DNA from 3 places in the Acetobacterium sp. MES1 genome. Region 2 is predicted to be linked to each of the others. Evidence: riboswitches for the same ligand, from Rfam matches in the RefSeq annotation. Region 2 holds a riboswitch; each other region holds the start of a gene.
What was found. A riboswitch is a leader RNA that binds a small molecule or an ion and turns the genes downstream of it on or off. The one in region 2 is predicted to bind cobalamin.

Region 1: another riboswitch for cobalamin. It lies ahead of BI182_RS07065 (ECF transporter S component); the one in region 2 lies ahead of BI182_RS03405 (ABC transporter substrate-binding protein).
Region 3: another riboswitch for cobalamin. It lies ahead of thiC (phosphomethylpyrimidine synthase ThiC); the one in region 2 lies ahead of BI182_RS03405 (ABC transporter substrate-binding protein).

Annotation. Positions count from the first base shown of each region.
Region 1 covers NZ_MJUY01000017.1:34,417-45,171, reverse strand. Annotated here, with positions in the region: gene BI182_RS07120 (chromate transporter) at 1-379, opposite strand, end outside; gene BI182_RS07115 (chromate transporter) at 376-969, opposite strand; gene BI182_RS07110 (4'-phosphopantetheinyl transferase family protein) at 980-1,666, opposite strand; gene BI182_RS07105 ((Fe-S)-binding protein) at 1,824-2,033, opposite strand; tRNA gene BI182_RS07100 (tRNA-Gln) at 2,137-2,211, opposite strand; gene BI182_RS07095 (TatD family hydrolase) at 2,305-3,087, opposite strand; gene BI182_RS07090 (CCA tRNA nucleotidyltransferase) at 3,081-4,415, opposite strand; gene BI182_RS07085 (HDIG domain-containing metalloprotein) at 4,405-4,983, opposite strand; gene BI182_RS07080 (aminotransferase class IV) at 5,234-6,043, opposite strand; gene pabB (aminodeoxychorismate synthase component I) at 6,045-7,415, opposite strand; gene BI182_RS07070 (anthranilate synthase component II) at 7,409-7,996, opposite strand; cobalamin riboswitch at 8,251-8,419, shown strand; gene BI182_RS07065 (ECF transporter S component) at 8,535-9,068, shown strand; gene BI182_RS07060 (hypothetical protein) at 9,166-9,897, shown strand; gene BI182_RS07055 (FUSC family protein) at 10,012-10,623, opposite strand.
Region 2 covers NZ_MJUY01000011.1:19,475-30,229, forward strand. Annotated here, with positions in the region: gene BI182_RS03385 (NAD(P)/FAD-dependent oxidoreductase) at 1-1,041, shown strand, start outside; gene BI182_RS03390 (glycosyltransferase) at 1,034-2,002, shown strand; gene BI182_RS03395 (MJ1433 family protein) at 2,177-2,917, opposite strand; gene BI182_RS03400 (sugar phosphate isomerase/epimerase family protein) at 3,047-3,841, shown strand; cobalamin riboswitch at 3,847-4,039, shown strand; gene BI182_RS03405 (ABC transporter substrate-binding protein) at 4,146-5,102, shown strand; gene BI182_RS03410 (FecCD family ABC transporter permease) at 5,197-6,228, shown strand; gene BI182_RS03415 (heme ABC transporter ATP-binding protein) at 6,230-7,507, shown strand; gene BI182_RS03420 (cobyrinic acid a,c-diamide synthase CobB) at 7,587-8,951, shown strand; gene BI182_RS03425 (GHMP family kinase ATP-binding protein) at 8,948-9,832, shown strand; gene BI182_RS03430 (precorrin-8X methylmutase) at 9,891-10,520, shown strand; gene cobI (precorrin-2 C(20)-methyltransferase) at 10,523-10,755, shown strand, end outside.
Region 3 covers NZ_MJUY01000025.1:9,399-20,153, forward strand. Annotated here, with positions in the region: gene BI182_RS08480 (NUDIX hydrolase) at 1-233, opposite strand, end outside; gene BI182_RS08485 (desulfoferrodoxin family protein) at 399-785, shown strand; gene BI182_RS08490 (glycoside hydrolase family 25 protein) at 855-1,589, opposite strand; gene larE (ATP-dependent sacrificial sulfur transferase LarE) at 1,823-2,638, shown strand; gene BI182_RS08500 (ABC transporter ATP-binding protein) at 2,635-4,398, opposite strand; gene BI182_RS08505 (SPFH domain-containing protein) at 4,507-5,448, opposite strand; gene BI182_RS08510 (NfeD family protein) at 5,463-5,918, opposite strand; cobalamin riboswitch at 6,052-6,231, shown strand; gene thiC (phosphomethylpyrimidine synthase ThiC) at 6,326-7,633, shown strand; gene bzaB (B12 lower ligand biosynthesis ThiC-like protein BzaB) at 7,630-8,913, shown strand; gene cobT (nicotinate-nucleotide--dimethylbenzimidazole phosphoribosyltransferase) at 9,113-10,201, shown strand; gene BI182_RS08530 (class I SAM-dependent methyltransferase) at 10,182-10,755, shown strand, end outside.

The DNA of each region.
Region 1 (10,755 bases), on a different contig from region 2:
GCAATACTGCCGAGGCAATCAACCCGATTACCACCGGTCGCATTCCATAAAGAGCGCCCTGCACCCATTTGTTCTGCTGAAAGTTGGTAAACGCTTTGGCAATAAGCAAAATAATGATAAATGAAGGCAACACCACCGCTGTGGTGGTGGTCAGTGCTCCCGGAAGCCCCCCCATCTCCATGCCCACAAAGGTGGCAATATTTACCGCAAAGGGCCCCGGGGTCGATTCCGCCACGGCAATAAAATCAGTCAGCTCCAATAGCGTCAGCCATCCGTGAGCCACCACTTCCTGCTGAATCAGCGGAATCATCGCATATCCGCCGCCGATGGTAAACAAGCCGATTTTGAAAAAGGTGATAAATAAATCGAGATACATCATTTTTTCACCTCGTCACGTTTATCATCCGCTTGTTTTCGGTTTAACCAGACCTGATATAAAAGGCCCGATACAGCACCACCCAGTAACAGGTAAATGACATTGATGTCAGTAAAGGAAGCTAGACAAAAGGCCAGCATCAAGATCAACACCGTCAGGGGTGTGTACTCCCCCTTTTTGCCCATTTTAACCACCGCCCCCAGGATTAACACAATAACCCCGGCCCGAATCCCTTTAAAGGCATACCCTACCCATTCCAGGCTTTGAAACGCCTGGAAGAACAGAGCAATTACACTGATAATTGTAAAGGACGGAATCACCACCCCCAGGGTTGCCAACAAAGAACCCCAAAAACCAGCCACTTTGTAACCAACAAAGGTTGCCGTATTGATGGCAATGACTCCGGGGGTGGCTTCGGCGATGGCAAAAATATCCAGAATATCCTCGCTTTTTATCCACCGATGCCGTTCGACTGTTTCGTATTCGATCAGTGGGATCATCGCATAACCGCCACCAAAGGTGAACAGACCGATTTTAAAAAAGGTAATGAACAGGGTTTGCAGTTTTTCCTTTTGATTTGTTGATATTCCCATTAATTCGCTCCTATAATGTGATCCATTCCAGACACTCCTGAAAAGCACCTGTATCCGTGACAGCCCAGATAACATAACCTTCCAGCTCCGGATAATTTTTAATCACCACGGATATTCTATCCCCTTCAGAGATGCTAGCCGTTGCGGCGGTTATTGCCGCTTCCCGGTGACAATCGATCGCAAAAGTATGCAGCGGTAAATTGAAGCCCTTTCCGGTGTATTTCATATACGCTTCTTTTAGCGCCCAGAGATCATAAAAACCCTGCTGCTGTTCTTCCTGCGGCAAGGTCAGGAGCCAGTCTACCTCACTCGGGGCAAAAAAACGTTTAGCCAGCCTTAGTTTCGGTTGAGCCATTTTTTGAATGTCCACCCCGACTGGTCGGGAACCCAGACCGCAGACCACATAATCGCCGGAATGGGAAAGGTTAAAGCAGATCTGTGGATAATCAACCAGCCATGGTTTACCAGATGCTCCGGCCTCGAGCACCAGTGGGCCATCGATACCATAACTCTGGGCTACCGCCTTTTGCAATAATATTTCAGCACCCACCGATAGCGCCTTGGCTGCCGGGGTTTTTAACCGCCGGGCTTTTTTCTGCCGTTCTGTTGATACCGCCCTCAGGGCTGCTGCTAAACGGTGGGGTTTAGATAAGCTGCGGACATCGGCGATAAAAATCCGGTTTTTTTGGTTTTCCATTTCTTCTCCCTTGCTGACCTGATTCTTTCGTTGGGCAATCCCGCTTACCACAGGTCAATCTTCATCAGACGAGTCGGGATCATTTCTATGTATCGATATTTAGATTATACTAAAAAAGATAAGAGCGGGCAAACAATGCTGATTGTTTGCCCGCTCTTTAGTCTCTGGTTACATCGATGAGTGTTTGAATTTCCTGGCGTTTTTTTTCATACTGGTCACCTCTAAGGGCTGAACAGCCGCCAATGTTCTTTTTACCCTGCAGCAGTTTTTCAGCAAAAGCCATACAGTTATTTTCACCACAATTTTTACAGTTGGTATGCGGCAAATACTCATAAATATCAAAAGCGCTGATTTTCTGATCCGTCATCTTGTTCTCCTGATTATTACTTTGTGCAACGGGTCTTTCCAGCTGCACAGATATAACAAAACCTGCTTTTTAAGGTATCTTAAAAAGCAGGTTAGCTTTCATTTGGCAGAGGTAGCAGGATTCGAACCTGCGAGTGATGGAGTCAGAGTCCATTGCCTTACCGCTTGGCGATACCCCTTTATTCATTTTCTGTCCCGAAGGTACGCTAAACATTTTATCTGAATTTACATTGATTGTCAAGGAAAATGAATAATTGATTTGCTTTTTTTATTTATTTCGTCTTTTCGCTGATACCAAACACTCTTTTGGCATTACAGGTGGTAATTTCGGCCACCTCTTCCACCGCCATCCCCCGGATCCGGGCAATTTCGGCCGCCACCAAACCCACATAGGCTGGCTCATTCCGTTTGCCGCGATGGGGGGTGGGTGTCAGATAGGGACTGTCGGTTTCGATCAGTAACCGCTCCAAGGGCATCATGGCGACGACTTCCGGCAGTTTCCGGGCGTTGCTGAAGGTCAGTGGCCCGGAAATCGATAGATGAAAGCCCATCTCCAGAAAGACCTTGGCCATTTCCACCGAGCCACTGTAGCTGTGCATGATGCCACCGTACTCCGGCGCAAAATATTCCTTTAAGATCCTAATCATATCCTCCATCGATTCCCGGTTATGAATCACAATCGGCAGCGCCACCGCTTTGGCGATGATCAGCTGGCGGATAAAGACCTCCTGCTGGACATCCCGGGGGGAATAGTCATAGTGGTAGTCCAGACCAATTTCGCCAATCGCCACCACCTTTTCTTTTTTTGCCCATTCCCTTAACAGGGCATCGTGTTTGTGAGCGTCGTAATCCTTGGCATCATGTGGATGAATCCCCACAGTGGCATAAACCATCGGGTATTTTTCACTCATGGCCACGGCCCGGAAGCTGGAGGCTTCATCCGCACCGGGATTAATGATCAACTCCACTCCGGCAGCCCGGGCGTTTTCCAGCACCGCTTCCCGGTCCTCGTTAAATTTCTGATCGTCAATATGAGCATGGCTGTCAATTAGCATTTGTGTATCTCCTTTGCTTTTTCCATTAAAACTTTTTTTTCGTTTTGATAAACTTCATCGATGACACCGGCCAGCAACTGTTTCAGAATCCGGCCGATTTCAGCCCCGTTGGTGATCCCCAGGCCAATCAGATCATGACCATTAACAGCCAGATCTTTTAGTGAAAAGCAGGCCGCTTCGGCAATCACCTGATCCAGCAGCACTTCCAGTCTTTGCAGCGATGCCAACCGATCACGATACTCTGGCGCCTGGGCCAGGTTATCACCCCGCTTAATTGCAATCAGATCCCGAAACAGGGGCTCCGACAAGCGGTTCAGCCACCGCTTGACACTCTTTTTATCAGACTCAATCAGGGTATCGTGGTATTTTATCAGCAGACAGACCGAATCAATAATACTTTTACGGATCCGCAGAGCAGTTAATCGTTCCCGGGCCATCGCTTCCGATACCTTGCTATGACCTTTAAAATGACCAACACCAGCTTCATCCCGGGTAAAGGTTGCGGGTTTTCCCAGATCGTGAAACAACATCGCCCAGCGCAACCGGGGCACCGGCGCCAGCGTTTCCATGGCCACCGCCGTATGGGTCAGGACATCATAGCAGTGGTGGGGATTCATCTGATCAAAGTTTTTAGCTGGCAACAGCTCCGGGATCACCACCCCCAGTACGGTGGTTTCGGCCAGGATGATCGCTTTGGCATTTTTTCCACAGATCAGTTTATCCAGTTCAGCGGCAATCCGCTCCGCCGAAATATAACAAAGTTGTCCACAATTCTGCCGGATTGCTATGCCGGTTTCCGTTTCCAGGGTAAAGCCCAGAACTGCGGCAAAACGCAGGCCCCGCAGAATCCGCAGGGCGTCTTCGGCCATTCTCTTGTGCGGATCGCCAACACAGCGGATCATTTTATTCTTAATATCCTGACTGCCCGCAAACAGATCGATCAAACCTTTTTTAGGATGATAGGCCATCGCATTGATGGTAAAATCCCGCCGGGCCAGGTCATCGGCCAGATTTCGGGTAAATGCTACCGTATCCGGACGGCGATTATCCGAATAATCACCTTCAGTCCGATGGGTGGTTATTTCAATCGCCATCCCTTCAATCATGACGGTTACGGTACCGTGGCGGATGCCGGTTTCAACGACCCGATGGTCAGAAAAACAGGCGATAATTTCATCTGGGGTGGCGTCGGTGGTCATATCAAAGTCCGTCGGCGGGGTGCCCAGCAGAAAATCCCGGACACAGCCGCCCACCAGATATCCACAGAATCCACAGCTTTCCAGTTGTTTAAAGGCCTTTTCTACCGCAACCGGGAGATTAAGCTTCATTACTTCCCAGGCCGATCTCATCGGCCACGGCCCGCATACCCAGAATCGTTTCCTGCATCAGCTCGTCCAGCGAATAACCGGCCATTTCGGCGCCTTTGGTAACCACCTCACGATTAACCCCGGCGGCAAAACTGGCAGTTTTAAATTTCTTTTTCACCGATTTCAGTTCCAGATCATTAACGCTTTTGGATGGCCGCATATAGGCACAGGCAGTAATCAGTCCGGCCAGCTCATCGGTTGCATAGAGAATTTTTTCCATCTGGTGGGTGGGCTCAACGTCAGCGCAAAGACCAAAGCCATGGCTGACCACACTATTGATAAAAGCGCGCTCGTAATCGTTGGCTTCCAGAATTTCGACCACCTTAACACAGTGCTGATCGGGGTACTTTTCATAATCCAGATCATGCAGCAGTCCAACAATGCCCCAGTAGTCCGGATCTTCCCCTTCCAGCCGGGCAAAATGTTCCATCACCCCTGAAACTGCCAGGCCATGATTAACCAGTGATTCACTTTCATTGTATTCTTTTAATAATGCCAGTGCTTTTTCACGATCCAATTGTGTACTCATTTTATCACCTCATGCTTCTTAAAATTAATTGGCCGCTTGCCATTTTGCAATGCCAAAACAACCATTGCCTTGGTTTTACTATTTACTTCGCTTATTAAAGGTATTTTAACACAGTTTTCGTCCAATCGACAAAAGCTGGCACAAATTATTAGGCTTTTTTCATCAGCAAAAAGCCCTGCCACGAATTTTTCTCTCCATGGCAAGGCTGGTGTTTAATTTTGTTAATTAATCATTCAAACTCTACAACTTCTCAACACTGCCCCCAGGCTTGTTGAAATAACCCATCGATCCGGGCCGTCAGAGTTTCCGGGCCAACCCCGTAACATCGTTTATCGAGCTGCTTCACCGGCATGATTTCCATCAGCGAATTGGTGATAAAAACTTCATCCGCTGCCAGCAAGCAATCCCTGCTGTAATACCCTTCGGCAATCGGGATCTGGTTGGTATTTAGCAACTCGATCACCCGGTTTCTGACAATCCCGGCCAGCAGTCCGCAATCTCTTGCCGGGGTGTAGACGGTTCCGTTTTTAATTAAAAAGATATTGGTCATACAGCCCTCAGCCAGATAGCCCTGGGTGTTATAAAAAACCGCTTCGCTAAAGCCCAGGGCTTTGGCTTCATTTAAAATCAGCAGATTCTCCAGATAATTGTTGGACTTAATGCTCACCAGCCGGGATTTTTCATTGCGGATGGTATCAGCGGTGCAAATTTTTACACCCTGCTCAAACATCCGACGGTCATAATGGTTTTCCCGGGCCGTGATCAGCAGGTTATCCGCTTTTACGCCCTTACTGAGAGTAACCCTTAGGCCACCCCGAATCATCGCATTTTTGTCAATAATCTGCTGACACTCGCTTCGGATCTGATCAGGATTAATGGTCAACTTCAGGCCCAACACCAGGGCACTCTGTTTGAACCGTTCCATGTGATCCTCAAAGAAAACCAGCCTGCCCTGGGCTACGTTGATGGTTTCAAACACCCCATAGCCATAAAGAAAGCCCTGATCCAGCGGCATCTGCGGTTTTTTTGAAATTTCCCCGTTATAACTGACGTAGTCCATTTTAATACCGTTTCAATGCATCCATCAGGGCACGACCCTTATCGAAGGTTTCCTGATACTCGGACTCGTTGTCGGAATCCCAGACGATTCCGCCGCCGACCTGAAAATAGCCTTTGCCATCCTTACAGACAATCGTGCGGATGACGATGTTCAGATCCAGATCACCGTTAAAACCAATATAGCCAATCGAACCGGTATAAATGTTTCGCTGGGTCGGCTCCAATTCATCAATAATCTCCATCGCCCGAATCTTTGGTGCCCCGGTAATTGAACCACCAGGGAAGGTCGCCTTGACACAGTCAATGGCATCCAATTCGTCCTTCAGTTCGGCCGTCACTGTGGAGACCAGGTGAAAAACGGTCTGATATTCTTCCAGCTTAAACAATTCCGGTACCTTGACGGTGCCGGTTTTGGCAATTTTACCGAGATCATTCCGTTCCAGATCGACAATCATCAATAGCTCGGCTTTGTCCTTTTCACTGTTGACCAGGGTCTCACGATTGGCCGCATCTTCTTCCGGGGTTTTGCCCCGGGGCATGGTGCCCTTGATCGGTCGGGTTTCAATGTTTTTTCCCTGAACCAGAATAAAACGCTCCGGCGAACTGGAGACAATCTGACCGACCCCAAAATCAATATAGCTGGCAAAGGGAGCCGGGTTGATTTTTCTAAGTTCACTGTATAATTCCAATGGGCTTAACTGTAAATCAGCATTAAAGCGCTGAGTCAGATTGGTCTGGTAAATATCTCCAGCTAAAATATATTCATGCACCGCATCCAGGGCTTTTAGATATTCCGGTTTGGTAAAATTACCCCGGAATTCCAGATTTTCATTGATTTTAAAGTCCGAACGAATGGCGACCTTGGGATCACCGGCAAATCGAGCGGCTAAGCGGCTGACAATATCGGCTTCGTTTTCTTCAATCCCCAGAGCCGCCGCATAGGTTTTTTCTTCTTTATGATCGATAATCACAATGCCATCGTAAAAGCCCATAAAACAATCCGGGACATTAACATCATCCACTGCCGTCCGGGGGAAGGCTTCCAGATGATGACAAAGATCATAGCCAAAATACCCGCCCGCCCCGCCAATAAACGGAAACGGCGATGAATAATCCATTTTATACTGTTTTAATAGTTTTTGCAGTTCATCAAAAGGATCGCCAGTAACCGTTTTCGTCTCCGTCTTGGTTTTAATGGTGATGTCATTATCCTTGCTGGTAAAGACCAGCAGCGGATCCCCGCCGATAAATGAATAACGTCCCAAGCTGTCCGGGTCTCTCCCGCTGTCGAGGAAGAAACTGTAGGGCTCATCCTTAAATAAAAGATAGCTTTCAAAACTTGTTAGGTCGGTTTTTATTTCTTGTATTAGCATCGCACACCATTTTCTTTTGTCGCTTGAAAAAAGTTATCCAGTAATTCCATGCCCATTTCGGTGAGAATCGCTTCAGGATGAAACTGCACCCCTTCGATATGATAATCCTTATGGCGCATCCCCATAATCTCATTTTGATCGGTTCTGGCGGTAATCTCAAAAAAATCGGGAATATCCCGGTTTTCCACCACCAGAGAATGGTAGCGCGTCACCTTCAGGGGATTATTAAGACCGTCAAAGACTCCGACATTGTCATGGGCAATGGCATGAACCTTGCCATGCACTGGCTCCAGCGCTTTGGTAATCGTACAGCCAAAGGCCTGACCAATGATCTGATGTCCCAGACAAATTCCCAGAATCGGGATTTGTCCCTTAAAACGGTGAACCACATCCAGACAGATGCCGGATTCGTTGGGCGTACATGGCCCCGGTGATAAAACAATCATCGACGGTGCCATCGCAGCAATCTCGTCGAGAGTGATCTTATCATTTCTTTTTACGATCACCGTTTCATTGAGTCCCTCCAGATACTGGACTAAATTATAGGTGAAAGAATCATAGTTGTCGATCATTAGAATCAATTTTTATACCTCATAGTATTAATCATTTTGAGCTGTATTGTATCATACTCCAAGGGTTTTAGACAATGAATTATAGCTGGAATATTTGGCGATAATTTTCGGTTGGTCCGGTTTTTTCGGGTTTGATTTACACCAGAATTTACCCCCAATCCTGGAATTCTTCATTCCCGCTTTGCTTTTTTGCTTGTATTGATTATTAGTCCCGGTCAATTTTAATTTGACAAGCCAATCCCGGATATGCTATTATGCTTCCATGTAAATAAAGCTTTTTTGGTGCCTTGTAAAAGGAGAATAGGGAAACAGGTTAAAATCCTGTAGGGACCCACCACTGTATCGTTGGAGCACTTGTCATCACCACCTCACGGGAAGGGACAAGATGCGATGAAACGGACTCAGGAGACCTGCCAAAAATGATTCCATTTGGACGACGGTAAAGTTCACATCTGTATTGGATGTGGGCTTTTTTGTTTGGCACCGGAATCGGTTCGTCTTTTCTTTGGCCATCAAATGCTTTATAATAAAAATCAAGGAGTTCGTTATGAAAATCAACACCCGACAATTAGTTTTTATGGCACTTTTAATTGCCCTTTCTTTTGTAGGCGCCCAGTTAAAAGTTTTTGGCACCATTGCCTTTGATTCACTACCGGCTTTTTTAGGCACCCTGCTGATGGGCCCTGTGGCGGGCGCAATTATTGCGATTATTGGTCATCTTTTAACCGCCCTTACCTCGGGATTCCCGATGACCCTACCGGTTCACCTGGCCATTGGCCTGGGAATGGGGTTAATCATGGTAGCCACCTGGTATACTTATGTTTTTGTTAAAAAGGCCAGTAGCGAAATTGTCGCTCTGATTGTCAGCGTTATCGTTGCCGCCGTCTGTAACGGCCCGATCCTTTTGTTACTGTGTTCGCCGCTACTGATTCCAATGTTAACCTGGCCTGGAGTTATCGCAATGATGTTTCCCCTGGCGCTGGTCGGCGGCATCAACGCTCTGATTGCCGCTCTGATCTTTAAAGCCTTACCACTGTCAGTTAAAAATCAGGTCGCTTCGGTAACCTCAACCCAGGTTTAACTGGCTAGTGTTTACCCTACTGCCGCTATTACCAAATGACTCACCAAGCCCAGGACACTTTCACTATTAGCAAACCAATCCCCCAAAGGAGGATCTGATGAAAACTTATCAATATCGTGACCTGTCGGTCCTTGAGCTTCCCGATACCCTCCTGGTCACGGCCTGTGACAGCAGTGGTGGTGTCGGAGAGAAGCCCGGGGACGAATTGTGTGTTCCTACAAAATATATTTCGATTTTTGCCGCCCGGGTCTGTCTTTTTGAGCTGCTATCCTGCGGCACCGAGATTATCAGTCTTTCCAACACCATCGTCGGTGAAATGGAGCCCACTGGCGCTGCCCTGATCCAGGGAATTAAGGAAGAACTGGCGCGGGCTGGCATCGGGGAACTACCCATTAACGGTTCAACTGAAGAAAATTTCAAAACCTGTATGACCGGCTTTGGCATTTTTGTTGTGGGCATCGCCAAGCGATTACGAATCACCCCCTCTGCACCCGGGGATTTAGTGATCTGCATTGGCAAACCCAAATTCGGGGCCGCTCTTGTTCTCGAAGGTGATCCGGAAATCGCCGATTATCAGGATCTTAAAACCTTAACCGAAAATCCCGCTGTTAATGAGATTGTCCCCTGCGGCTCCAAGGGAATTTTATACGAAGCCACCAATCTTGCCGCCATTCATCAGTACCAATTTGAAGCGATGCCCAATAATCTGAATGTAGTGGATTCTGCCGGTCCGGCCACCACCGTAATTGCCAGTATCAAACCTTTTGCCTTACCCGAACTGGCGGCGGTCTTCAACGCAAAACTGACGGTAATCGGTCATCTTAAATAATTTTTTTTACTAAAAAAAGACCACCTGGTATTCGGGTGGTCTCTTTTTTAAGGGGAGGGGTAATTATATTTTAGTTTGTCCAGACGTCACAAAAATCCAGAATAAACGTAAAACCTATGGTTTGAATAGCATATACAAAAAACTTGATACTTTAAACTTCTGATGGTCATTACCCGGTTTTTCTGCCTCGGTGACCAGCTCTTTTTCTGTTTCTGATCCCTCATCAGCTGACTTTTCGTCGCATTCCGGAACCTTGATAAAACGATTGATTAAAAACGCCACAATGATCCCAAATGCTGTTTCCAGCAGCCTTAACATTGCCAGCATGTAGCTGCCAGCGTCCTGGGGATAGGTGGTCATGACACTGAGAAACATCACACAGGTAATAACAATGGCACCTGCTTTATGAAAATTATTACATAGATAGATCAGTAACATAATACCCAGCGGAATAATAGCCACATAGGCAAATTCATAAGGAATTAAGTTAGCGGCAAAAATGCCCAGCAGTCCCGCTGCTCCACCAAAGATGGTTCCCAATATCCGATTCCAACCAGTTTCGATGGAATTTTCAATGCTCGGCCCCATGGTAAGCACCGCTGCAATTGCAGCAAACAGTGGATTAAACTCCGGTCCCATTATTGCAAATACCACCACACAGATGAATACTGCCAGCACCGTTTTTATGTTTCTCATACCAAGGGATGGCAGATGACATAATTTCATGATCTTTTTGCTCCAATTATTTATTTAACTTTTACCCTCTTCGTTTTGTTCCCACTAAAAATTATGATTTCAAATGTTTCTTTACCTAGAGTATACTCCCATATTCAATTAAGTCAATAGCGTAATCATTTT
Region 2 (10,755 bases):
CTGGTGCTGGAATGGGAAAAATCCCCCTTTCAGCGGGCCACCTACATCAACCAGGCCCGGGTTCACATGGGCTATCATTATCCCCGGTCTTATGCCACGGCCATCAAATCAGCCCATTATTTCAACCGTTTTATCAAGGATTATGATTTCTGCATTCACAGTGCCTTTGATCAGGTTTACGCCACCAGCGACAGCTTCAGCTGGACCAACCGGGAACAGTTTGTCCAATTCTGTCAGGCCGCCGAGATTCTCTGTGAAGAATTAATGCCCGACAAGTATTTTAAAAAGGGCCTTTGTGACGGCGCCTACCTGACCAAGGAATATACCTATGACGCCGGGATTCTGGGGCAGTTTTTTGTCGATGCGCTGACCGGAATGAAAAATGTTGAAATCAACTATGGCGTCCGACTGCAGCAGATTGATAAGGGGCCAGACAGCTACGTCCTGACGCTGGAAAGCGGTGCCGCTTTAGAAACGGGCTTCCTGCTTAACGCCACCTATGGTTCCACCAATCAGATTCTTAGTCTGGCCGGTTATGAGCCCTTTAAAATTAAGTATGAGCTCTGTGAAATCATTCTCTGTAAACCCCAGGACAAACTCCGGGAGGTCGGCATTACGGTGATGGACGGGCCTTTTTTTTCGGTAATGCCCTTTGGCAAAAGCGGCTATCATTCCCTGACTTCAGTCACCTTTACCCCCCATGTTTCGTCCTTTGACAGCCTGCCGCAGTTTAACTGTCAAACAAAGAGCTGGGGATATTGCAGTCCCGAACAGCTGGGCAATTGCAACGATTGCGTTGCAAAGCCCCAATCCGCCTGGCCCTACATGTCCAATATGGCTGAGAAATATCTAAAGGCCGAGTACGGTTTTAGCTACGAGGGCTCACTCTATTCAATGAAGCCGATCTTAAAGGCTTCCGAGGTGGACGACTCCCGGCCGACGGTGATCCGCAAGGTCAGCGAAAAGCCAACCTTTGTCTCGGTATTATCGGGAAAAATAAACACGGTTTACGATTTGGATGAGGTACTAAAAAATGACTAGACAGCAAGAACAGAAGGTGACCGTTCGGGACAAAGAAAAGAACTTTGTTTCGGCGGTGATCTATATTTATAATGATGAAGAGCGAATCCGGGATTTTCTGGAAAAAATCAATGCGGTTTTAAGTGCCAATTTTGAAAACTACCAGATCATCTGCGTCAATGACGCTTCGGATGACAACAGCCTGGCAGTGATCCGGGAGATTGGCAAAAGCATCAAAGGTACCGTCATCAACGTCGTCAACATGAGCTTTTATCAGGGCGTTGAGCTGGCCATGAATGCCGGGATTGATCTGTCCATCGGTGATTTCGTCTTTGAATTTGATAACATGGTGATGGATTATGATGCCGAGCTGATGATGGATGTCTATTACCACAGCCTGACCGGTTTTGATATCGTCAATGCCGCCCCGAAAAAATGCGGCCGCAAGACCTCGCGACTGTTTTATGCAGTCTTTAACCGGTATTCCCGCAGCCCCCATCCCCTGCGAACCGAAAACTTTCGGGTGTTGTCACGCCGGGCGATTAACCGGGTCCATTCGATGAGCAAGACGATTCCCTACCGTAAGGCGGTTTACGCCAACTGTGGCTTAAAGATTGACACCATCGAGTACGACAATGACCGCTCCTGCACCAAGGGCTACGATAAGGAAACCCGCTATCAGCGCAAAGAAATGGCCGCCGATTCGCTGATTCTGTTTACCAACGTGGCTTACAAGATGACCCTGTTGGCAGCGGTCTTTATGATGGTGGCCACCTTTGGCATCGGCATCTATACTCTAGTCAGCTATGTTACCGAAGACGTGGTGTCCGGCTATACCTCAATGATGCTGGTCATCGTCTTTGGCTTTTTCGGCGTCTTTGTGATTCTGGCGGTGATCATCAAATACCTGTCAATGCTGATGGAGCTGGTTTTCAGCAAACAGAAATATACTATCGAGTCGGTGGAAACGATCAGCGAGTAAGATCAAAAAGCTATTTGTTGTCTCAAGATAACCCAGTACCGATAATTGTTACATCATGTTGTACGCATCGGAGCGGACATGGCATCGCCTGTCCGATTCCGCGGCGAACAACAGATTAACAATTGGTCGGTACGGTAGTTGAGCGATAACCCTAAAGGTTGAGAAGAACGTTGGTTATTGAATTTCGACTTCGGCCTGGGGATCAAAGGGATTGGTTCGGATCGAAAAAGAGTACAAAAACGGATAGGACTTGCGCTGGTGGTTCATATACAGCAGCCATTCCACCAGCAGCAGTTGGTAGGCCCGTTCAATATCGGTCATCAGGTGGCGGTAATCATTGTCATTAAGCGTTAGCAGGTTTTTGCGGCTGGACAGTTCCTGCTCAGCATGAGAAAGTGACATGATCAGGTCGGTAAAGGTTTCATGCTCAACCAGAAACGGGTTTTCCAGCAGTTTTAAAAAAAGCTCCCGGTGCGACGTTAAAAATTCGCTGAGATTCGTAAGGCAGGGCCCGGAAAAACTCAGATGATGGCGAACCCCCTTCAGATTCTTCAGGGCGTTTTTATAATCCCGGTTATCCCACTGCGGTTTGATCAGCAGAAATTCCCGAAAATCTGGGAGGTGTTGATCTTCCCGGGAAAAGAACTGCATCAGTTCGACACCAGCCTCGGAGAAGAAAACACTGAGCACCATGTTGACTTTTTTGAGCCGTTCTTTTTTGTCCTTATCTTCAATGACCTTATGAAAAATTACCGAAACCAGCAAGACTTCAATCGGTAAAAAGGCAATGTCGCCCAGCAGATACAAAAAGATATGATGGGAATCCTTGAAAATCAAAAAATGCGAATAGTAAAGAATGGCGGATAAGGCGATAAAGCCAATGCCGATCAGAATGCCTTTGTAATATTTTTTCATGAATACGCTCCAATTTTAGTATTAGAGATATTATAGCGCAGTTTTTAAAAGATGACCAGAGTGGCAATTTGAAGGGCATGGGTAAATATCAGCAAAAAACCTAAATTTATTTGAGAATGAGAGGCCATTATGAAGTATAGTATGTTTTCCTGGTTTGGCTATTTTATGAAATTTGAAGATCGCATCAAAATCATTGCCGATGCCGGTTTTGAAGAAGCGATGATTTCCTGGGAGGATGAGTTTGAGCCCTGGGCCTTGAAAAAAGAAGAATTCCCGGAGTTGGTTCGAAAAAACGGTTTGGGGATCACCAATATCCATGCCCCTTTTATCGGCTACAGCGACATCTGGACCGCCTCCCGGATGGAGATAAAACCCAAGTTAAAGATGTTCAAAGATTATCTCAAAGATTGCCAGGCTTTTGAAATCCCGGCGATGGTGATGCACACCAATGATCTCGATGAATTTGAGCCGGATCTCGATAAAGGCCTGGCCTTCTTCTCCGAGTTGGCTGATGCGGCCGAAAAATACGATGTTGATCTGGCGGTGGAAAATGTTTCCCGGCAGCATCTGCTTTGTTATCTGCTCGATCAGATTAATGCCCCCCGCTTTGGGATGTGCTATGACAGCTCCCACGATTTTCTGGAAGAACAGAACTGTGGCCGGATTCTAAAAAAGTATAGAGACCGGATTAAGGCCCTGCACCTGTCCGACAATGATTTTAAGGCTGACCGCCACTGGATTCCCGGCGAAGGCAGCATTCCCTTAGATCAGGTAATGGCCGAAATTCTGACCGTGCCAACGATTACGACCATTTCCTATGAGGTGCTGGCCAATGAAGACTGGCGGGAAAAGGAACCGCTTGATTTTGCCCGGGCGGTGCTTGAGAGTCTGGCCATAAATGATGAAAAACCACCGCAAAAATAATCAATTGAAAAGTTGCCGATTCTATGATACACTGCCACTAATATAAATAAAGAAGTGATGAGGAAAGAGGTGGAAGACCTCTACAGCCCCCGCTACTGTAATTGCCAACGAGATTTTTGTGCCACTGTCTTTAAGGATGGGAAGTGAGAATCAAGAATACGCATAAGTCAGGACACTCATAATCATTGATATTCTTCGGTGGGAAGAACAGGATTAAACCGTTTGTTTAGTATCCAGCCTCCACAGGAAGCTGGATTTATTTTTGCAAAAAAATGCAAAAAAATAAAGAAAAAGAAGGACGAAAATGAAAAAGAAAAGCATGCGAAATTGGTTGGTGATTCTTGCTGTGATTGCTTTAATGGTATCCTTTACCGGCTGTCAGCCAGGCAAAACGACAGCGGATGAATCAGGCGTCGAAACAAAAAGCGGCTCGACTACTTACCCGGTCACGGTAACCGATAATGCCGGTAATTCAGTGACCATTGAAAAAGAACCCCAGAAGATCGTCTCATTGTCTCCGGCAACAACCGAAATCCTGTTTGCCCTGGATCAGGGGGACAAGGTCGTCGGACGGACCAAATACTGTGATTACCCCGAAGCCGCTTTAGCCGTGACCGATATTGGTAGTTTTAACGCACCAACCCTGGAAAAAATTATTGAGTTGGCACCGGATATTGTGGTGGCCTCGGATTTTGTCTCCGATGATATCAAACAACAGTTGGAAGCCACTGGCGCCAAGGTAATTACCTTTAATGCTGCCAATATTGACGGCGTCCTGGCCAATATTGTTCAGGCTGGCGAGGTCACCAATGCCAACGACAAAGCGACTGAAATAGTTAAAAAAATGCAAGCTGACCGAGAAGCGTTAATCGAAAAGGCGAAGACTGCCAAAACCCAAAAGTCAGTTTTCTTTGATATCGGAAAATTCTATACCGCTGGTCCCGGGTCCACTTTGGATTCGATGCTGACCGATTTGAACGCCGTCAATATTGCCGCTGATGGAGCAGAACAATGGCCGCAGCTCAGCACCGAAGAAATCATTGCTGATAATCCGGATGTTTATATTTCGCTTTATACCAAACCGGAGGATGTTAAAGCCACCGCTGGTTTTGATAAGATCAATGCGATCATTAATGATCAACTGATCTACTTTGAATACCTGACCCCGGAAAGTGATATGATTCAGCGGCCCGGTCCCCGAATTATTGAGGGGATGGCCTTAATAGCCGAAAGCATTTATCCGGAAATATTTACCAAATAAGTTTGTCTGATGGGGCGAAGGCTGTTCGCCCCCTGGTTTTCTTAAGTAGAGAGACTCAGGGGGTGAACAGACAAAATGATTAGTGGGAGAATACATGAAGAATACCGTCAAGAAATATGGCATCATCCTGTCCATTGCCATGTGCATCATCATCATTTACGTCTGTACCTTATTGGGGGTGGCATCGATTTCTTTTTGGGATGCCAATAAAATTCTATTGGATCAGATTTTTCATATCGATCTGGGGATGGAAAATATCAGTGACGGGGCCATTGCGATTATCTGGAATGTCCGTCTGCCCCGGATTATTTTGGCCTTTATTACCGGTGGCGTGCTGGCTATCTGTGGCGCCGCCTACCAGGGCATTTTTAAAAACCCGATGGCCGACCCCTATATTTTAGGAGTGTCCTCCGGGGCGGCGCTGGGGGCGACGATTGGTATTGTCATGAATTTTTCCAGCAGTTTGTTCGGAATGAATGGTACGGCGATTTTAGCCTTTGTTGGTTCCTTTACCACGATTCTGGTGGTTTATAATATTTCCCGGGTTGGGCGCAAGGTACCGGTGGCGACATTGCTGCTCAGCGGGATTGCCATTGGTCAAACCATCAGTGCGATTATGTATCTACTGATGATTTTTAATCAGGAAGAGATGACCCAGATTATGTTCTGGATCATGGGCAGTTTAAACGGCAAGGGCTGGGATCAGGTTTTAACAGTCCTGCCCTATGTGCTGATTGGCGGGGTGATCATGCTGACTTCAGTGCGGGAGCTCGATATCATGCTCCTGGGCGAGGAAACCGCCACCCAGCTGGGCGTCGATACCGAACGGTTAAAAAAGAAAATTCTGATTACCTCGTCCCTGCTGACGGCGGCGGTGGTTTCGGTAACTGGGATCATCGGCTTTGTGGGACTGGTGGTGCCACATATTGTGCGGTTGGTAACCGGGCCCAAACACCGGGTACTCATTCCATTCTCATTGCTCTTTGGCGGGGCCTTTCTGATTCTTTGCGATACCCTGGCCCGAACGGTGGCCGGGCAGGAAATTCCCGTTGGGATTATCACCGCCGCCTTTGGCGGGCCTTTCTTTGTCTATCTGCTTAGAAAACGCAAGCAAGGAGGTGCCTGAGATGGAACGATTAATGCCAAAAGTCATGCTGGATTTTAAGGATGTGGTCTCCGGCTATGGTGAAAAAGATATTCTTAAGGGCTTTAACGCCACCATCTGCCAGGGTGAGTTTGTCGGCCTGATTGGTCCTAACGGCACCGGGAAGTCAACCCTGTTAAAATGTTTATCCGGTTTGTTGCCGGTGAAATCCGGGGTCATCACCCTGGAAGAAAAGGACAATACCCGCTATAGCCAACGGGAACGGGCCCAGATGATTGCAGTCGTGCCCCAGTCCTTTGATATCGACTATGATTTTACCGTTGAGGATATTGTTCTGATGGGACGAAACCCCTACTTAAGTTATCGGACCAGGGAAAGTCAGAATGACTACCACATTGTGACGGAGGCGATGCGGGCTACCAAGACCCTCCCGTTTAGAAAACGGCTTTACAATAATCTCAGCGGCGGGGAAAAGCAGCGTGTGATTATTGCCCGGGCGATTGCCCAGGAACCGGACATCATTCTGTTGGATGAACCCACCTCCGCCCTCGATATCCACCACCAGATTGAAGTGATGGAGCTGATTCGTGATCTTAATCTGAAAAAATCGATGACAGTGGTGGCCGTGCTGCATGATATTAATCTGGCGGCCCGTTACTGTAACCGCCTGATTTTAATGAAAGACGGCAAGGCGATTGTCGATGGCATCCCCAAAGATGTGATCACCGAGCCTAACCTTAAAAAAGTCTATGAGATGAAAATGTTTATCAAGGAGAACAAGCTGTTTGGAAAACCGGAAATTATTCCCCTGCGGGTGATTAAAGAATCGGAGGACTACCGCAGCTTGCGGATTCATGTGATCTGCGGCGGCAACAGGGCGTCCCAGGTGCTTGAAGAACTCGAAGCCATGGGTCATCAGCTCACCGCCGGGGTGGTCAACCAGGGCAGCGATGACTGGACTATCTGTGATGTACTGGGGATTCCGATGATTGAAGAAAGCCCCTTTACGGCCATCAGCAGTGAAAAACAGGTTAAAAACCTGGCCGTTATGGCTAAGAGCGACCTGATTCTGATTTCTGATCTGCCCTTTGGCCACGGCAACATTACAAATCTAAACGGTCTGGAAAAGCTACCGGGGGAGATATATTTCCACCGCAATTGTCTGAATAATGATTTTACCGAAGGTCAGCTGCAAAAGCGGCTGGAAGCGATCAAAAAGCACAAGACGGTTAATGAAATTGATGATCATCAGGAATTTATTGAAATAGTTAAAGCCTTGACGCTAATTGAAGATAAATAATTTCGTATTAAACGGTTTTTAGCGGTCGATCAGTGAATGCGAATAACGAGATATGTCATTGGAAAAAGGAGACACAATTATGAATTATTTTATGCTGGCCGGAGCCAGCAGTAACGTCGGCAAAACAACCGTCACCATGGGCATCATGGCGGCCTTCAAGAAACGGGGACTGAGGGTAAAGCCCTTCAAAACCGGGCCGGATTACATTGATCCGATGTTTCACCGCTTTGTAACCGGCGAGCCGTCCATTAATCTGGATACCTGGATGTTAGACGAAGAAACGATCCGGGGGTTATTCTCCCGTCGTCTGGCAGAAAACGATCTGGGTATCGTTGAAGGGGTGATGGGTCTTTATGACGGCCATAGTCTGGAATCGGATGTCGGCAGCAGCGCCTATCTGGCTAAAACCATTGATGCGCCGGTGATTCTGATCATCGATGGTCGGGGCATGGCCAAAAGTGCGGCGGCAATGGTTAAAGGCTATGTCGATTTTGATCCCGATACCAAAATTGCCGGGGTCATCATCAACCGGATCTCAACCGAATCCCATTATCTCTTATTAAAAGAAATGATAGAAGCCTATAACGATGTGACCTGTCTGGGGTATTTCCCCAACAATCCCGATATTGTTATGGACAGCCGTCATCTGGGGCTGGTGCCAGTGGAAGAGATTGCTGATTTCCGGGACAAGGTGGATATGGCCGGAGCATTGGCCGAAGCCCATATTGATCTCGATACCTTATGGAAAATCAGCCAGCACGATCAGGAGGTCAGGGCTTATGCCGATCCTTTTGCAGACTACGCCGTTAAATATCAGGGGTTGCGCATTGGTGTGCCCAAAGACCGGGCCTTTAATTTTTACTATGATGACAATTTTATGGCGCTTAAGCATGCCGGGGTGGAAGTGGTCGAATTCAGTCCATTAAATGATGCAAGTCTACCTGAATCACTCGACGGCCTATATATCGGCGGGGGCTTTCCGGAAATCTTCGGCGCCGAGCTGGCAGCCAACACCGCAATGATCGCCGATATCAAAAGTAAGCTGGAAGCAGGACTACCCTGCTATGCCGAGTGCGGCGGGCTGATGTATTTAACCAACTCGATGACCTTAAACAGCGGCGAAACCAATCCAGCAGTGGGCTTTTTCGAGGCCGATGCTCAGATGACCAAACGGCTGCAGCGGTTTGGCTATGTCAATATCGCCGCCTATCTGTGCGGCAAAACCATCGAGATCCGGGGACACGAATTTCATCACAGTCTGGTGAGTACCACCGAAGCCTTGCCGACTGCCTATGTGATCACCAAAAAAGGTAAAACCTGGACTTGCGGCTATCGCCAGAAAAACGTTCTGGCTGGCTATCCTCATATTCATTTTTACAGCAATCCGCTGTTTTTAACCAGTCTCTTAAATGTGGTTCTTGAGCACCAAGCGGGGCAGGCATGAGGCGGGTTACAGTTAAAACCCCGGGCACCTGCGGCGAATACATCCAGGGCTGGTATGATGGCAGCCCCTGTCTGGTATCCAGCCCGATTGACCGTTATTCCCGGATTATTCTTGAAGAAGGTCCGGGGAATATTGAGTGTCTTAAACTCAAAACAAAAAAACTGGTCGAAGCAGTTTTCCGGCACTTTGCAATTCCCCAGCCGGAAATGGAGCATTTGCATGTTACCATGACCAGCGAGATTCCGCTGGAGAAAGGCATGGCCAGCAGTACCGCTGACATTGCCGGCATGGCCGCCGGACTTTCGGCATATTTTAACTTGGGTCTGACCCCCAAAGAGATCGGTGCCCTGTGCACGACCATTGAGCCCTCCGATAATTTGATGTTTGAAGAATTAAATTTGTTTAATCATATCAGTGGCTCGGTGCTAAAGGAATTTGACGGCACCGTGTCGGCGGACATCCTGATTGTTGATTTTCATGGCGGCATTGATACCATGACCTTTAATGAAACCCAGGATGACTATTCACCAGAGGATTTAGAAACCTTTGCCGAAATTGTCGCTCAGTTTGAACAAGGGGTGCGCACCAACAGCCTGAAAGATATCGGCGCGGCTTGTACCAAGAGCGCTATCCTTAACCAGAAGCGGTTAAATAAGAACTATCTGGATTGTCTGATTGGTCTGTCCCGGGATTTTGGCGGATTGGGCACCGTCATCGGCCATAGTGGCACGGTGATTGGGATTATGTATGACAAGGGTGATTTTCAGGAAGAGGATTTCCACAAGGCCTTTAAAAAATTTGTTCCCGATTCGGTTTACGCCGAAATCTATCACAATCGCCTGATCCCCGGCGGAATAAAAATTATCACCGAAACGGTGTAAAAATAGAGCATCGATTGATGCAATAAATAAAAAAATTCATTTACGAAAGCGAGACAAGATGGAATACATTAACAACCCGAGAGAAATTGAAGAGCGTAGTTTTGAGATTATTACTGAAGAGTTGGGAGACAAGGTTTTTCCGGAAGCGATTGCGCCAATGGTCAAACGGATTATTCACACCACCGCCGATTTTGAGTATGCCGATTTATTGGAAATTTTAAATAGCGGCTATGAAAGTGGGATGGAAGCCTTGAAACAGGGCAAAAAAATCTACGCCGACACCCGGATGATTCAGGTCGCCGTCAATAAAAAAGCACTGGCCGATCACGGCATTGAAATTGTCAATTTTGTCCACGACGCCGATGTCGCTGCCGAAGCCAAAGAACGGGGCGTTACCCGCTCAACCGTCAGTATGGAAAAAGCCTTAAAAGATGACAGCGTTGGCATTTTTGCCATCGGCAATGCACCGACTGCGCTCTATACTTTAATTGAACAGGTGAAACGGGGTACTGCCAAACCAGCCTTGATTATTGGTGCCCCCATCGGTTTTGTCGGGGCGGCCGAATCCAAGGAAGCCCTGGATCAAATCGACAGCCCGATCATCCGCATCAACGGCCGCAAAGGCGGCAGCCCGGTGGTGGCGGCCATTCTTAACGCCATGCTCTATCAACTGGGAAGGGAATGGTAAGGATGATGACAGAATCAAAAAAAGGAATTTTTTATGGTATCGGGGTTGGTCCCGGAGATCCGGATCTGCTTACTGTTAAGGCGGCTAAAGTTCTGGATGCCTGTGATGCAGTGATTACGCCGGTAAAAAAAATGGGCAGCACCAGTGTTGCCTTTGAAATAGTTAAAAGCCACATTTCCGATCTTTCCAAGGTTGTAGAAATGAATTTCCCAATGATTTCCCTGTCTCAAGAACG
Region 3 (10,755 bases), on a different contig from region 2:
TCGACAATCACACCACCCCGAACATCGACCTTGGGCGTTAAATAGCCTTCTTCCCTGATATAGTAATCTTTAATCACCTCATGGGAAATCTCTGTATGTTTTTCGATGATTTCTCGGGACAGCTTTTCAATTTCACGATAGCGGACCAAATCATAGTCATTTTTGCAGTAGGTTAACCCCGACTGTGAGATTGATTGTAATTCTCTTGCCCATAAAAGCCATTGTTTTTCCATCTTTCTTCTCGAAGCAACGCTTCGCTCCTTTCAAAATTAACAATTTGTGTCTTCACTTTCTTGAATCTTATGTTATAATATAGATAAGAATTAATCTAATCTGTTTATTTCTTTATTTTTGGGGAATATAACAAAAGAGATTAACATTGACTTAGGAGGTCTATTATGTGTAAAGAACCAAAATTTTTCGTCTGTAAACATTGTGGGAATTTCGTAGGAATGATTCACGAATCAGGTGCTCAAATGATCTGCTGTGGCGATCCCATGACAGAAGTTGTTCCCAATACGACTGATGCCGCTCAGGAAAAACACGTTCCTGTCATCACCGTAAATGGCAATACCGTCACCGTTGATATTGGTAGTGTTCCCCATCCAATGACGCCTGAACACCATATCGCCTGGGTCTATCTTGAAACCACCGAAGGTGGCCAACGAAAATGTCTGGCCGAAACCGGGGCACCGAAAGCCGAATTTGCTCTAACCCCTGGGGATAAAGTCATTGCAGCCTATGAATATTGTAACCTTCATGGTTTATGGAAAGCAAGTTTATAATTAAACACATGCTGTGAAAAATAATCCAGTAACTATAAAAGCTGCCGTCTTGGCAGCTTTTTCAGATTGTCAGAAGAATTCTTCAATAAATTCAGCGTAAGTGCCGTTGTAAAGGTTCATATCAATAAACGTTTCATCACCATCATAGCCGTCCATCATACCCCGGTGACTATATTGCCAGAAGGTAAAGGTTTCACCGTTTGGCAACGTTTCAGGCCAGGCATTATCCAGATCGACGATCCAGATTTGATAATCTTTATAGTCGGTTCCAATATACATTTTAAAAATGCGCTGGGTGGTATAAATTATTGGTTTTACCCCATAATGATTTTCCAGTTCCTTTAGAAATTCATCAAGGATAACCTTAACCTGTTCCTTCGGTAAGGCATTGTCTTCATAAATTCCATACAATTCCAGATCGACGACCGGTGGGAGGTTCTGATCTGAAACCGGTACATTGGCAATAAAGTTCTGCGCTTGCGCTTTACCCGTCGTGTCATAATTTAAAAAGTGATATGCACCGACCTTAAGGGCTGTTTTCTGACTCGCTTCCCAGTTCGTTTTAAATTTCGTGTCCACATAATCATCACCCTCTGTAGCTTTGATGAAGGCGAAATCAATATTCTGATCAGCCAATAGTTCCCAATCAATATCGCCCTGGTAAGCAGACAGATCCACCCCTTTGACCAGATGATCCTCCCTTTTGGTCTGATTAAATGTATGGGTTACCCCATATATAATCAGCACAATGATAAACAAAACTCCAATTCCCACCCCCAGTGAGATAGCTTTTTTTACGGACATTCCATATTCCCCCTACTTTTTAATGTAAACCTGGTAATAGCAATTTGCTTCGCTGGCGGTTTGCGAAAGCCGACATCAAAGTAAATCTTTTTCAATGTTTATAAATTACGCAATTACTTATTTAATGTAAACATTATAACAAAATATTTACTGGCGGGGAACCCTCTTAAGGAGTTATAATATAGCCACCATCCCAATCAAAGAATTCAAATTGATACATACAAGGAGATGCCATGGAAATAAATACCATCCTAACCCCGGTTCTTGCCGAAAAACTGGTTGTTTTGAAAGATAATATCAAACGTTTCCCCAAAGTCAGTATTGCCTTTTCCGGCGGTGTCGACAGTACCCTGTTGCTGCAGGTAGCAGTTTCTGTGCTAGGAGATGCTGTATTGCCCATTACCGTTAACGGTGCGATGCTGCCCAAATCGGAATTTGCCGAAGCCCAAGCGCTGGCCAAAGCCATCGGAGCAATCCCCTTAGTGCTTGAAGCCGATGTCTTTGCATTGGAAAATTTTGTAAAAAACCCAACTGATCGCTGTTATCATTGCAAAAAATTTATTTTTACCCAGATCAAAGATGCTGCTCTGGCCAATGGCTACGAGGTAATTCTGGACGGCTCCAATCTTGATGATATGAAGGACTACCGACCCGGGATTAAAGCTCTCGGTGAGTTGGGGGTTTTTAGCCCATTAAAAGAGTCTGGACTAACCAAGCAGGATATTCGGGATCTCTCGGCCTATTACGGCTTACCAACAGCCACCAAACCGGCGATGGCCTGCCTGGCCACCCGGATTCCTACCAACACGCCGATTACTCCGGCCGCTCTGGCGGCTATAGAAGCCGGGGAGGATTTTCTCAAATCCCTGGGCTTAAGCCAATACCGGCTGCGACTGCTGGGCGATACCGCTAAAATCGAATGCGACCCTGACGATTTTACCACTATCATCGACAACCGCCTGGCCCTGATCGACACCCTGAAAAACCTCGGCATCAAATCCATCACCCTGGACCTGGCTGGCTACAACTGCGGCAATATGAACGGCTAAAACTCTTCGTTTAATTCATCCAGCTCCCGGTACATCTGGTAGAGATCGTAGTAGACCCCTTCTTCCCGGAGCAGTTCCTCATGAGAGCCTTTTTCGACAATCCCGTCTTCGGTAAGAACCAAGATCGAGTCGGCATTTTTGATGGTGGTCAGCCGATGAGCAATGGTAAAGGTGGTTCGACCCCGAGTCAGCTCTTTTAGGGATTCCTGAACAATCCGTTCGCTTTCATTATCCAGGGCCGAGGTCGCCTCATCAAGAATCAGAATCGGTGGATTTTTTAAAAATACCCGGGCAATACTGATTCGCTGCTTCTGACCGCCTGAAAGTTTGATCCCCCGTTCGCCGATATGGGTATCATAACCCTGAGGCAGCTTTTCAATAAATTCATGGGCCCCGGCGTGTTTGGCCGCCTGAATGACGCTGTCCCGGCCAGCATCATTCCGACCATAGCTGATGTTCTCATAGACCGTCCCCGAAAAAAGATAAACGTCCTGCTGAACAACCCCCACCTGGGTTCGCAGCGAATGGAGGGTCAAACCCTGAATATCCTGACCATCAATCAGAATCCGGCCGGAGCTCACATTGTAGAAGCGCGGAATCAGATGACACATGGTCGTTTTTCCGCTGCCGGACGGTCCGACTATGGCAATATTTTGCCCTGCCTTCACCTCAACATCGATATGAGACAGCACCGCATCACCACCATCGTTGTACTGAAAGCTGACATCTTCAAAACGGATATCACCAACCACATCGGTGAGTTCCACCTCATTCGCCTGATTTTCATATTCGGTCGGTTCATCAAGAATTTCGATAAAGCGCTCAAATCCGGTCATCCCCCGTTGAAACTGCTCGGCAAACTCGACAATCCGGCGGATCGAGGTAAGCAACGTCGTGACATACATCAGGTAGGCCACATAATCCCCGGGATTAATGGCGCCGTAAATCATAAAAATCCCTCCACAAACCATCACCAGCAGATACATCAGGCCGTCAAAGAGCCGGGTCGTAGTCTGAAATCCCGCAAAATAGCGATAAGTTTTCTTCTTTATTTCCAAAAACTGACTGTTTCCCGCTTCAAACTTCAGCTCTTCAATCGTTTCATTGGCAAAGGACTTAACCACCCGAATCCCCAGCAGATTGTCTTCCACTTGGGCATTGATCTCCCCGGTCTGCACCCGGGAGCGCTTCATCTCCCGGCGCATCCGCTTGCGGAAAAAAGTAGTGGTTAAAAACATCACCGGTAGGGCCATAAAAATAATTACTGTCAGCCAGAGATTGACGGAACTCAGAATCGCAAATGAAATCCCAATTTTTAGCGCGGCAATAAAAAACTCCTCCGGACAATGATGGGCAAATTCGGTGACGTCAAAAAGATCCGAGGTCATTCGGGACATCAGCTGGCCGATTTTCGTATCACTGTAAAACGAAAAAGATAACTTCTGCAGATGGGAAAAAAGATCCCGACGCATATCAGTTTCGATCCTTGCCCCCATCACATGACCGATATCGGCCATAAAATAATTGGCTACCGCATCGATGAGCCGCAACGCCAGATATAATAGTCCCAGTTTCAAGATAATCTCCACGGTCAGACTGGCCAGATCATTGATGGCGGTGTTGGTAATGAACCGAACAATTAACGGCAATACCAGATCGCAAACGGTCGTTAGGGTCGCGCAAAATAAATCCAACAACAGAATCCACTTGTATTTTTGATAATAGGGTATAAAACGTTTGATGAGTTGCGTATTTGTGATTTCCAAAAATATTCCTTCTTTCTTAATTGATGTATTTAAAAACTTAGGGCAATTGAGAAACGACTAGCCATTTCCCAATTGCCCATTCATGGTTGTTTATAAATTACTCTATTGACTGACTTTAGCCTGATCCTTCATAATTTCACTGAGGGATGTGGCCAGACCGGCCAAGCTCTGAATTTCAGATGGTATAATGATCTTGGTGGCTTTGCCATCAGCTACCTTTTCAAAGGTTGATAAGCTCTTCAGCGCAATCACCGACTGGATTGGATCAGCAGCGTTTAACATTTTAACCCCATTGGCAACAGCTTCCTGAACCGTGATAATCGCTTCGGCTTCCCCTTCTGCCCGTCTGATCTGGGCTTCCCGGTCTGCTTCAGCGCTTAAAATAGCGGCCGCTTTCAAACCTTCTGCCTGCAAAATTGCCGCAGATTTTTCACCTTCTGCCACCAGAATGGCGCTGGCTTTTTCCCCTTCGGCCTGAAGAATTTTTTCACGTCGTTCCCGCTCGGCCTTCATCTGCCGTTCCATCGCATTTTGGATCGCTTCTGGTGGCATAATATTTTTAAGCTCCACCCGATTGATTTTAATCCCCCAGGGATCGGTGGCTTCATCGAGAATCACCCGCATCTTGGTATTAATGACATCTCGGGAGGTGAGCGTTGCATCAAGCTCCATATCCCCGATGATATTACGAAGGGTCGTAGCCGTTAAGTTTTCAATCGCCTTCATGGGATTATCCACCCCATACATATAAAATTTGGGATCGGTTACCTGCAAATATATAACCGTGTCAATTTGCATTGTGACGTTATCTTTGGTGATAACCGGTTGTGGTGGAAAATCGGCTACCCGCTCTTTTAAACTGATTCGTTTGGAGATCCGGTCAATAATTGGTATCGCAATATGAAAACCGGTTTCCCAGGTAGAATGATAAGCTCCCAGCCGTTCGACTACATAGGCATTGGCCTGAGGAACAATCTTGGCATTGACAATAATCACAACAATAAAAATGATAAAGATGACACCTAAAATAATGAGCCCATACATGTTTTTTCCTCCTTTTATTTTGAAATAGTTTCTTTCTCAGCCGCCCGAACCATGGCCTTAACGCCTTCGATTCCCACAACAGTCACTTCAGCACCAATCGGAATAACAGCCTCACCATCGACATTCCGGGCTGACCAGGACTTCCCGTCTATTTTGACCGCCCCCTGACCTTTGAGGTTATTGATTTCTTCTTCAACAATGCCCCGGTTTTTAAGGATCCGATCGGCATTGGTCGCCATTTTTTTGGGATCCAGATGTTTCTTTAAAAACGGCTTTGTACCCAATAATAAACCAATGGAAACGACAAAAAAAACGATCATCTGCACCCAGAAAGCCGCGCCAAAATAGGCAGCAACTAAAGCCACCAAAGAGCCCACACAAAACCAGATTGAAACCAACGCCCCAGCTGTAACCAGTTCAGCTACCAGAAAAACGATAAACAAAATCAACCAGATAAAAACAAGATTCATCCTCTCACCTCCCTCATTCATTTGATTTATTATAACATAGTTTGATTCTTTTTTTATCTCAACTGTCCAAATCATTTTTTTAATTTTTTTCTTGCACATTTATTTTTTAGGTTGTATAATCAAAAACAAGTAAATCGAAAAGCGAGCATATGGTGCCTTAGCAATAAGGAGAATAGGGAATCAGGTGAGAGTCCTGAACGAACCCATCACTGTAAGGGCGGAGCAAACCACAAAGACCACTGTTTTTTAATGGGAAGGTGTGGCGTAGCGCTAAAACCCCAAGTCAGGAGACCTGCCTATGATCGATCCTGAATGAACGAAGGTAAAGTTCATGGCGGTTATTTTTTTTATAAATGCTGTGGGCTTTTTTTTTTTCTAAAATACCAACAATCATTCAGGAGGAAACAATGACAATTCTGGAAAAAGCACGGGCGGGTGAAATCACCGCCGAAATGATTTATGTGGCCGAAAAAGAAGGACTCGATCCCGAGCTGATTCGCCAGGGAGTGGCCGCTGGCGAAATCGTTATTCTTAAAAGCGCCCGCCCCAATATCAACCCGGTGGCAGTCGGTAAAGGACTGTTTACCAAGGTCTCAGCCAGCGTCGGGATGTATGAAGTTGACGACACCATCGCCAGTGAAATGGCTAAAATTGACCAGGCCGTTAAGGCCAAGGCCGATACCCTGATGGACTTAAGTGTCCGGGGCCCAATCGATGCAATGCGTGAAAAAGTCTTAGCTACAGTGGATCGGCCAGTCGGTACCCTGCCCCTGTATCAAACCTTGGCCATGGCTCAGGAAAAATATGGTACCGCTTTAGATATGACCGCCGACGACATGTTTGCGATGATGGAAAAACAGGCTGCTGATGGTGTCAGCTTTTTAGCCCTGCACTGCGGCACCACCATGGACGTGATCAACCGCGCCAAAGAAGAAGGCCGGATTGATCCCCTGGTAAGTTATGGAGGCTCCCATCTGATCGGCTGGATGATTCACAACCACTGTGAAAATCCTTTCTTTACCCAATATGACCGGGTCCTGGAAATCTGTAAAAAATATGATGTCGTCCTGAGTTTTGCCGACGGCATGCGTCCCGGCTGTATCGCTGATTCACTGGATGGCGCTCAGGTTCATGAATTGGTGATCCTCGGCGGCCTGGTTAAAAAGGCCCGGGCGGCTGGCGTTCAGGTGATGGTTAAAGGTCCTGGCCACGTGCCGCTGGATCAGATTCAAACGACTGTCCAATTACAAAAACAATTATGCGGTGGTGCACCCTACTTTGTCTTTGGTTGTCTGCCCACTGATTCCGGGGCCGGGATGGATCATGTCACTGGTGCCATTGGCGGAGCGATTGCCGCCTATTATGGCGCGGACTTTCTCTGCTATGTGACCCCGGCCGAACACATCGGTATGCCCAGTGCCGAAGATGTCTATCTGGGCGTGATGGCCAGCCGCATTGCCGCCCATGCCGGTGATGTCGGCAAAGGTCATCCGGCGGCGATTGCCTGGGATCTGGAAATGTCCCACGCCCGGCGGGAACTCAACTGGGGCCGACAGATGGAACTGGCCATCGATACCGAAACTGCCACAAAAGTCTGGAAAGATCGCAGCACCAACTTCGCCTCCGAGTGCAGCATGTGCGGCGACTTCTGTGCCATGAAAATTATCGGCAAGTATTTACGAGACGAAAACCAGGAAGTGAGGAACGAACGATGACCCAAATGTTAAAAGCCCGGGCGGGTAAAATTACCGAAGAAATGGAAATGGTGGCGATTAGCGAAGGCTTCACCCCGGAATTTATCCGGGCGGGAGTAGCCGCTGGCCGGATTGTCATTCCTAAAAATAAATTGCGCAACCGTTCTAAAATCTGCGGCATCGGCGGCGGACTGGACGTCAAAGTTAACGGTCTGATGGGCACCTCCGGTGACCGCGATGACATGGAAATGGAAGTCAAAAAGCTAAAAATCATTGAAGCCGCCGGTGCCCATGGCTTTATGGATTTAAGTATGGGTGCCGATATCGATACGATGCGGACCTTGAGTTTAAGTAATTCCAATATCGCCGCTGGCTGTGTGCCGGTGTATCAGGCGGCCAAAGAAGCGGCTGATAAACGGGGCTTGATGGTCAATATGACGGCCGATGATCTTTTTTCCGTGGTCGAAAAGCAGTGTCAAGCCGGTATGGATTTTATGGCTGTCCACTCGGCTCTAAATATGGATCTTCTCAAAATATTAAAGAAAACTGGCCGGGTGGCCGATATCTGCAGTCGGGGCGGCTCGCTGCTGACCGGCTGGATGTTCCATAATGATAAAGAAAACCCCCTCTATGAACAGTTTGACCGGTTGCTGGAAATTCTTAAAGCCACCGATACAGTTTTAAGCATCGGCGATGCCATCCGACCCGGCGCCAACGCCGACTCCCTCGATCAAGCCCACCTACGTGGCTTGATGGTTGCTGGCGAACTAACCAAACGGGCCCTGGCAGCTGGCGTTCAGGTGATGGTGGAAGGCCCCGGCCATGTGCCCCTAAACCATATACCCTCAGCCATGTTGCTGCAAAAACGACTTTGCTTTGAGGTGCCCTATTATATTTTGGGCTTCCTGGCCACCGATGTTGCTCCCGGTTATGATAATATATCCGGTGCCATCGGTGGGGCCTTTGCTGGTATGCATGGGGCCGACTTCCTTTGTTATCTGACTCCAGCCGAACATCTGGGTCTGCCCAATGAAGACGATGTCCGTATCGGTGTCGAAACCACCCGGATCGCTGCTAATGCCGCTAATGTCTTAAAGCGTGGCGGCGCGGCCTGGAACCGCGATCTGGCAATGTCCCGGTCCCGGGTTGCCCGCAATCAGGAAGAACAGGTCAAAAACGCCATTAACCAGGCCAATCTGATTGCTGCCCTGGCGGCCCAGACGCCCTCCCATGGCTGTGCCGTCTGCGGAGACAGTAAATGTCCGGCCGATGTGGCCGCGGAGTTTTTCGGACTGGCTTAAATTATTGATTAAATGATGCGGGCGAACACGGTTCGCCCCTACGAACTGCCAAATCACTACGTTTCTAAAATAGATGTTTCATTATTTTTTATCGGACTAAAAACAGCACCCGATCTAAATCATCAGACCGTAGGGGAGGTCCGTGACCTCCCGAAACGCTGTGCATTATAATTAATACCATAGAGAAGGGATAAGTACCATGATCGAAACCAAATATACCTTAAAACACGTCATCGATAACACCGAACCAGCCGATCCCAAGTGGCGGCAGGCGGCCCGGGATCATATTGAACAATTGGCCATTCCACCCTGGAGTCTCGGTCAGCTGCTGGTCGTCGCTGAACAACTGGCTGGCATCCAACGCACCATCCGCCCCAACGTCGATAAAAAAATGGTCATCACCATGGCCGGGGACCACGGCGTCGTGGCTGAAGGCGTTTCCGCCTTTCCCCAGGAAGTCACCCCTCAGATGGTAGAAAACTTTGTCAAAGGCGGCGCTGGCATTAATGTTCTGGCCAAAGCCGCCGGGGCTGAAGTGATTGTTGTCGATATGGGCGTCGCCGTGGATATGCCCGAGCTGGTTAAGCAAGGCGCCATCATCGACTGCAAAATCGCCCATGGCACCAGGAACTTTTACTGCGAACCGGCAATGACCCGGGAACAGGCCATTGCTGCTCTGGAAGCCGGAATCAACGTGGCTACTCAGGTCATTGAAGAGCAGGGGATTAACCTTTTGGCCACCGGCGATATGGGGATTGGCAACACCACACCCAGCGCTGCAATCCTGGCCGTCATGGCCGAGTATCCGGTTTCATCCGTCACCGGCCGGGGAACTGGAATTGATAACGCCGCTCTGATTAATAAGATCAAAGTAATCCGGGAATCGATTAACCGCCATCAACCCGACAAAACCGACCCCATCGATGTCCTCGCCAAGGTCGGCGGCTTCGAGATCGCCGGGATTGCCGGCGTAATTCTGGGCGCCGCCTTCAAACAGGTACCAGTCCTGGTGGACGGCTTTATTTCCACTGCCGGCGCGTTGATTGCCAAGGCCCTCTGTCCCCAGGCGCTGGATTACATGATCCCCTCCCATCAGAGTGAAGAACCGGGACATCAGCTGATGTGGCAGGCCCTTGGGCTCAGACCGCTGCTTAACCTTAATTTCCGCCTGGGAGAAGGCACCGGAGCAGCGGTCGCCATGCATCTGGTGGAATCTTCCGCCCGGGTGATTAGTGATGTCTTAACCTTTGCCGATGCCGGAGTAACCAATGGTCATGAAGGGCTATGATCCTAAAACCAACGGCGGTCAGTATCTGGAAGACCTGGCCACGGCCTACTGGGTTTCCGATTCCCTGTTCACGGCGCTGGAGATGGATCTTTTTGAGACCATCGATGACTTCGGAATCCGGGGTGCCAGTCTCGCTGAGCTCGCCTCAGCGCTGGGCGCCAACGAAAGCGCCCTGGAACGGTACCTGGCTCTTTTAATAAGCCTTGGCTTGCTGGGACAACACCAGAACATTTACTATAACCAATTGATAACCAAAGAATATCTACTAAAAGAGAGTCCGCTTTATCAGGGCGACTCAATCCTGTGGCGAAAAAACCTGCGCGATGACTGGAATACCCTCAAAGCCTCGCTGTCTGCTGGCGGCCGGGTTAATTTTTTACCGGAAGATATCAGCGAGACGGAATTGAACCGACGCCGGGCCAACTATATCCGGGCCATGGACAATGTCGCCAAGCTTAAAGCCCGTGACTGCACTGCCTTTTTTAGAGAACTTAGTGGTGCTATTCTCGATGTCGGGACCGGCTCCGGGGCCATGGCGCTGGCCTTTTTAAAAG